DNA from 2 places in the Streptomyces sp. B3I8 genome. Region 2 is predicted to be linked to the other one. Evidence: riboswitches for the same ligand, from Rfam matches in the RefSeq annotation. Region 2 holds a riboswitch; the other holds the start of a gene.
The links. Region 2 has a riboswitch for glycine ahead of gcvT (glycine cleavage system aminomethyltransferase GcvT). Riboswitches for the same ligand answer to the same signal wherever they lie in the genome.

Region 1: linked by a shared signal. The riboswitch ahead of gcvP (aminomethyl-transferring glycine dehydrogenase) and the one ahead of gcvT (glycine cleavage system aminomethyltransferase GcvT) in region 2 are both predicted to bind glycine.

The regions. Positions count from the first base shown of each region.
Region 1 covers NZ_JAUSYN010000002.1:948,090-951,491, forward strand. The annotation lists gene gcvP (aminomethyl-transferring glycine dehydrogenase) at 1-1,478, opposite strand, end outside; glycine riboswitch at 1,659-1,755, opposite strand; gene QFZ64_RS06485 (PRC-barrel domain-containing protein) at 1,869-2,306, shown strand; gene QFZ64_RS06490 (DNA polymerase IV) at 2,382-3,402, opposite strand, start outside.
Region 2 covers NZ_JAUSYN010000002.1:4,961,053-4,964,454, forward strand. The annotation lists gene gcvH (glycine cleavage system protein GcvH) at 1-112, opposite strand, end outside; gene gcvT (glycine cleavage system aminomethyltransferase GcvT) at 378-1,517, opposite strand; glycine riboswitch at 1,699-1,801, opposite strand; gene QFZ64_RS24305 (AAA family ATPase) at 2,124-2,834, shown strand; gene QFZ64_RS24310 (enhanced serine sensitivity protein SseB) at 2,967-3,402, shown strand, end outside.

The DNA.
Region 1 (3,402 bases), 4.0 Mb from region 2:
AGATAGCGCAGCATCGCGGTCTCGGAACGGTGCTGGTGGAAGACGGGGTGGGTGAGGACCTCGTCGGTGCGCAGCAGCGTCTGCGGCAGCGTGTCGTCGGTGGCCGCGTCCAGCGCCTCGATGTCGGCCTCGACGCCGAACGCGCCCCACACCGCGCCGAGCGCGGCCCGCGTGGTGGTCTCGGCGCAGGACAGCGAGACGTGGTCGGCGTCGATCCGGTGCAGGTTGACCCCGTTGTCCCGGGCGGCGGCGACCACCTCGGCGGCCCGGCCGGGAACGCGGACGGTCAGCGTGTCGAAGTAGGCGCCGTGGACGACCTCGACACCGCCCGCGGTGAGCCCGGCGGCGAGGATCGCGGCGTAGCGGTGGGTGCGCCGGGCGATGGTGCGCAGCCCCTCGGCACCGTGGTAGACGGCGTACATGCCGGCCATCACCGCGAGCAGCACCTGGGCGGTGCAGATGTTGCTGGTCGCCTTCTCGCGGCGGATGTGCTGCTCCCGCGTCTGCAGGGCGAGCCGGTACGCCTTGTCGCCGTCGGCGTCCACGGAGACGCCCACGAGGCGGCCGGGCAGGCTGCGCGCGAACTTCTCGCCGACCGCCATGTAACCGGCGTGCGGCCCGCCGAAGCCCATGGGGACGCCGAAGCGCTGGGTGGTGCCCACCGCGATGTCGGCGCCGAGCTCACCGGGCGAGGTGAGCAGCGTGAGCGCGAGCAGGTCGGCGGCGACGGTGACGAGCGCGCCGAGCTCGTGCGCCTGCGTGATGACGGAGCGCAGGTCACGTACAGCGCCGGAGGCGCCCGGGTACTGAAGGAGGACACCGTTGATGTCCCACTCGGCGATCCCGGCCGGGATGCCGTCGCTCAGATCGGCGACGACGACCTCGACACCGGTCGGCTCCGCCCGGGTGCGCAGGACGGCGACGGTCTGCGGGAGCGTGTCCGCGTCGACCAGGAACAGGCCGTCCTTGTTGCGGCCCATGCGCCGGGACAGCGCCATCGCCTCGGCCGCCGCGGTGCCCTCGTCGAGGAGTGAGGCGCCGGAGGTCGGCAGGCCGGTGAGGTCGGCGACCACGGTCTGGAAGTTGAGCAGCGCCTCCAGCCGGCCCTGCGAGATCTCCGGCTGGTACGGGGTGTACGCGGTGTACCAGGCGGGGTTCTCCATGACGTTGCGCAGGATCACCGGAGGCGTGAACGTGCCGTAGTAGCCCAGGCCGATCATGGAGGTGAGCACCTGGTTGCGGTCGGCGAGGCCGCGCAGCTCGGCCAGTACCTCCGCCTCGGTGCGGGCATCGGGCAGTTCCAGCGCCTCGGCGTTCTTGATCACGTCGGGCACGGCGGCGGCGGTCAGCTCGTCGAGCGAGCCGTAGCCGACCTGGGCGAGCATCTTCGCGCGGGCCCCGGCGTCGGGGCCGATGTGACGCTGTTCGAACGGGATGCCCTGTTCGAGCTGGACGAGCGGAGTGCGGTGGGCGGTCATTGCGGAGGCCTCCTGGTCTGGCGCGACCTTCGTGGGGCACCCCATCGCGGGTACCCCGGCGGCCTCCCCCTCTGTCATCCGGACCTGAGAGCTTCGCCGGCCGGCCCTGCACGGGCGCGGCGACTTTCACCGTCGGTGAGAGCGGACACCGTCGATACCCGCTCTGCTTTCCAGAGTGACCTCGTCCGCGCGGTACGGGTGCCTGAGAGATTCCGGGGAGGATTTGCTCCTTCGGCGCCCCCGGACTGTGTCCGGGAGACTCTCCCGCGCGGGGTCGACGGCCGTACACCAGCCTACCAGCGGGTCTTTCGGCGTGGCTTTCGAGTAGCCGCCGCCCGGAACATGCCGAATCGTGGTGTTTCCGACACGTACAGCGAGGAGGGACGGACCGTGCAGACCGACATCGATCCGCGCAATCTGATCGGCCGCAAGGCGTTCGACCGCAAGGGCGTCAAGATCGGCACGATCGACGAGGTCTACCTGAACGACGCCACGGGGCTCCCGGAGTGGGCGGCCATACGCACCGGCCTGTTCTCCCGGGACGCCTTCGTGCCGCTGGCCCCCAGCGAACTGGAGGGCGGCGGCCTGCGGGTTCCCTTCGAGCGCTCGCTGATCAGGGACGCCCCGGACTTCGGCGTCGGCCGCCACCTCTCCCCCGAACAGGAGCTGCAGCTCTACCGCCACTACGGGCTCGACGTGGCCGCTTCTCCCCCGGCCCCGGATCACTCGTTCGGCCGAGTGGCGGGGCGCGGCGACACCGCCGGGGTCGCCGACGCACCGGCCTCCTCGACGACGGACGAACTCGCGGGCACGGACGAGATGTCCTGACCCGGCTCACCACCGGTACGGCGTGCCTCGGCCTCGGGACGGTGCGCGCCGTCCCCGGGACGGTGCGTCCGCGCCTCATCCGCGAGGGGCGGCACCGGGCCCGTGCGCGCCGCCACTGCCCGCGGCCGGGTGGGCGTCTCCCGGAGCGGGCGGGGACGTCAGGGGCAGCGGGTCGGCCGGCCGGAGGTCGGGGTCGTCCGCCCGGTAGGTGCGCACCCTGCCGGGCGACGACTGCGGTGTCTCGAAACGCACGGTCACCCGCCCCAGCCCGCTCCCCTGCACCCACCCGGGCCCGAACTCGGCATGCGTGACGTCCTGTCCGGCCCGCCAGTGCCGCTCGGCCGCCGCGGCCGGCTCCCCGGGGCCCGCCCCACCGGCGTCCTGCCCGGCGGCCACTCCGTACGCTCCCGGCGGCTCCTTCGGACCGGGCCCGTCGGGCCGTCTCCCCTGTCCCGCCTCCTCCGGCGGCTCCACGGCGGCCCGCCCGGTCTCGAGGCGGGCCTGCGCGAACAGGTCCTCCTGCGTGTAGTCGGCGAGCCCGCTGACCCCGACGCCGAGCAGCCGGACCCCGCCGGTGGTGTCCACCGACTCCAGCAGCCGCCCGGCCGCCTCACGCACCACCACCGGGTCGTCCGTGGGACCGAGCAGGGTCTCGGAGCGGGTCAGCGTCGAGAAGTCGTATCTGCGTACCTTCAGCACGATGGTGCGCCCCGACAGCCCCGCCTCGCGCAGCCGTCGTACGCAGCGTTCGGCGAGCCGCGTCACCTCGGTGCGGACCCGTACCCGGTCGTGGATGTCCACGTCGTAGGTGTCCTCCACGGAGACCGACTTGGTGTCCCGCTCGGCCACCACCGGCCGTTCGTCACGCGCGAGCGCCATGGCGTACAGCCCCTGCCCGTGCGCCTTGCCCAGCAGCCGGACCAGCTCCGCCTCGCCCGCCTCGGCGATCTCCCCGACCGTGGTGATCCCGGCCCGCCTCAGATGGTCCCCGGTGGCCGGTCCTACGCCGGGCAGTGTGCGCACGGACATCGGGCCGAGCAGTTCCCGCTCGGTGCCCGGCCGGATCACCACCAGGCCGTCCGGCTTGGCCTGCTCG
Region 2 (3,402 bases):
CGAGCGCGTTGGCCGCGTGCTCGGTGATGCCGACCGTCGAGACGCCGTCCGCGGCGTCCGACAGCCACTCGTGCTCCTTGCTGTAGCGCAGCTGCTGGGGGTTGTCGCTCATGGCTGGATTCTCCTGTACGCGGGGAAAGGGCCCGGAAAGGGATCGGAAACGTGTGGGGGAGGGATGTGACCTGTGGGGGAGGGGAGGGACGCAGTGAGGTGGCCGGAAGGGGCGGGTGGTGGTGAGGTGGCCGACGGGGAGACCCGGTCGGCGCGCTGCGCCCAGTCTCCCCTCCCGCCCCACGCGCCGCTCGTGAAGCGGCGAGCGCATGCGCCGCTCACGGAGTCGGCGGGCTCTCCGCGGCGCGGGCGGAACCGCGCGGCGGCTACTTGCGGCGCTTGTAGAACGGCAGCGCCACGACCTCGAACGGCTCGTGGCTGCCGCGGATGTCCACCCCGACGCCGGGGGTGCCCGGCGCGGCGTGCGCGGCGTCGACGTAGGCCATGGCGATCGGCCTGCCCAGCGTGGGGGAGGGGGCGCCGGAGGTGACCTCGCCGACCACCGCACCGCCCGCGACGACGGGGTAACCGGCGCGCGGCACCCGGCGGCCCTCGGCGACCAGCCCGACGAGCACCCGGGGCGGGTTCTGCTCCGCCCGCCCGGCGGCCTCGGCCAGCGCCTCGCGGCCCACGAAGTCGCCCTCCTTGCCGAACTTGACCACCCGGCCGAGCCCGGCGTCGAACGGGGTGAGGGCGGTGGTCAGCTCGTTGCCGTACAGCGGCATGCCGGCCTCCAGGCGCAGGGTGTCCCGGCAGGACAGCCCGCACGGGACGAGCCCGGCGGACGCCCCGGCCTCGGTGAGCGCCTGCCACAGCTTCTCCGCGTCGGCGGGGTCGACGAACAGTTCGAAGCCGTCCTCCCCGGTGTAGCCGGTACGGGCGATCAGCGCGGGGACACCGGCGACGGTGCCGGGCAGGCCGGCGTAGTACTTCAGGCCGTCCAGGTCGGCGTCCGTGACGGAGGCGAGGATGCCGGGGGAGGCGGGGCCCTGGACGGCGAGGAGCGCGTAGGCGTCCCGGTCGTCGCGCACCTCGGCGTCGAAGCCCGCCGCCCGCTCGGTGAGCGCGTCGAGGACCGTCTGCGCGTTGGAGGCGTTGGCGACGACCATGTACACCGGGTGCTCCGCGTCGGCGAGCCGGTAGACGATCAGGTCGTCGAGGATGCCGCCGTCCGCCCGGCAGATCATGGTGTAGCGGGCCCGGCCGGCGGCGAGCGTGGCGAGGTCGCCGACGAGCGAGTGGCCCAGCAGGGCCGGGGCGTCCGGGCCGGTGACGGTGATCTCGCCCATGTGGGAGAGGTCGAACAGCCCGGCGCGGGTCCGGACGGCGAGGTGTTCCTCGCGCTCCGAGCCGTAGCGCAGGGGCATGTCCCAGCCGGCGAAGTCGGTCATGGTGGCGCCGAGCGAGCGGTGCAGGGCGTCGAGGGCGGTACGGCGCGGGGCGCCGGAGGTGGTGGTGCTGCTCATCGGTCGTTCTCCCGGACGAGAAGGCGTGGCGAGGCGGGCGGGGGAACGCGGACGGCGATCCCCTTGTCCTCCCCATCTGTCATCGGAACCTGAGAGCTTCGCCGTGACCCGGCGACGGGGTCATGGCTTGCACCTTGGGTGGGACCGCCGTGTTCAGGGACGGTCCGCTTTCCAGATGTGCCTCGCCCGCGCGGTAACTGGGCCTGAGAGATTCAAGGGAGGTGCTTGCTCCTTCGGCGCCCCGGTCACAGCCCTCGGGCCGGGGACTCTCCCGCGCGGATTCGAACGGCCGGTATGCGGTTGAGGCCACATCATTGCACGCACCTCCGCCCCAGGTCCTTGAGGGGCGCCCCTGACAGGGGCGCGGGGAACTGCGCGATCTTCTCGGGGGTCCGGGGGGCGGAACCCCTCGGGGACGGGAAGGGAAGGAGCGGCGGGGGCGAGAAAAGGCCGCCCCGCCTCCCCCACCGCGCACCCGCCCCGCCCACCCCGGCTCTGTAGCACGCCTGTTGCAGGAGACGGACGTGATGGCGAGACACCGTGCATTACCTTCTCTTTACGCTCGGCGGGGAAGGGGCATACATGTCCCGGAGGAGGACGATCAGGGTGGACAGGACCACGGCGTACGGCACCACACCGGCCCTCGCGCTGCCCGAAGGACCCGTCGCACTGCCCCCGCAACCCGTCGGCCCCGCATACGGCCCGCACCTCGCGCCCGCCACCCCCGTCGTCCGCGACCTCCGTTCCCGCCGCGGCCGCAGCCCGCACGGCCTGACCTTCGGCCCCGACGACGTCGTCGTGGTCACCGGCCTCCCCGGCAGCGGCAAGTCGACGCTGATGCACCGCGCCGTGCGCGGCCCCCGCGTCGACTCCCAGGACACCCGCGACCGCTGGGAGGCCCGTACCCCCCGCTTCCTCCCGTACGCCGTCTACCGACCCCTCGTCCGGCTCGCCCACTACGCGGGACTGCGGCGCGCGGTCCGCGCCGGCGGGGGCGTGGTCGTACACGACTGCGGCACCCAGGCCTGGGTCCGCGGCTGGCTCGCCCGCGAGGCCCGGAGGCGCGGCGGCGCCCTGCACCTGCTGGTCCTCGACGTCGGCGTCGACCGGGCCCGCGAGGGTCAGCGCGCGCGGGGCCGGGGTGTCTCGGCGTACGCCTTCCTTCGGCACCGCAGGGCGTCGCGGCGCCTGCTGCGCGCGGTCGAACGCGGCACCCTCCCCGAGGGCTGCGCCTCCGCCACGCTCCTGGACCGGCCCGCCGCCGACGCCCTGCGCAGGATCGAATTCGAGGACGCCCGCCCGCCCGCCGGGCGATAGGGTTCCGTGCCGGAACGGCACATACCGGCAGGGCGCAGCAGTGCACCGGCGCAGCAGTGCACAGCACAGCGCAGAGCACGACAGAGCACGGCACAGCACAGCACAGCAGGGCAGGAAGGGCAGGAGAGGCACATGGACGTCCCGGCACAGGCGCATCCGCACGGCGGCTGGCCCGGCAACGAGCTGGAGGAGGTGCTCTCCGCCTCGCTCGGCGTCCCCTCCGCCGGCGCCCGCATCGTCGAGGTGCTCGCCCGCAGCTTCCTCTGGGTCCCGCTGCCCAATGGCCGCGGCGCCCACGGCGGTCCCCTCGACCTGCCCACCCTGGAACTCGACGGCCAGGTCTACGTCCCCGTCTTCAGCTCCGAGGAACAGTTCCGTCAAGTGGCCGGCACGCACATGGGGTTCACCATCGCCCCCGCCGTGGAGTTCGCGCGGGGACTTCCCCCGCAGGTCGGCCTCGTCGTCAACCCCGACGGTCTGCTCGGCATACCGCTGCCGCCCGACGCGGTGGCCGCGCTGTGCCGCGGCGGGATCGATCCGCTGGACGGCTCGGTGTCCGGCGGCCGGG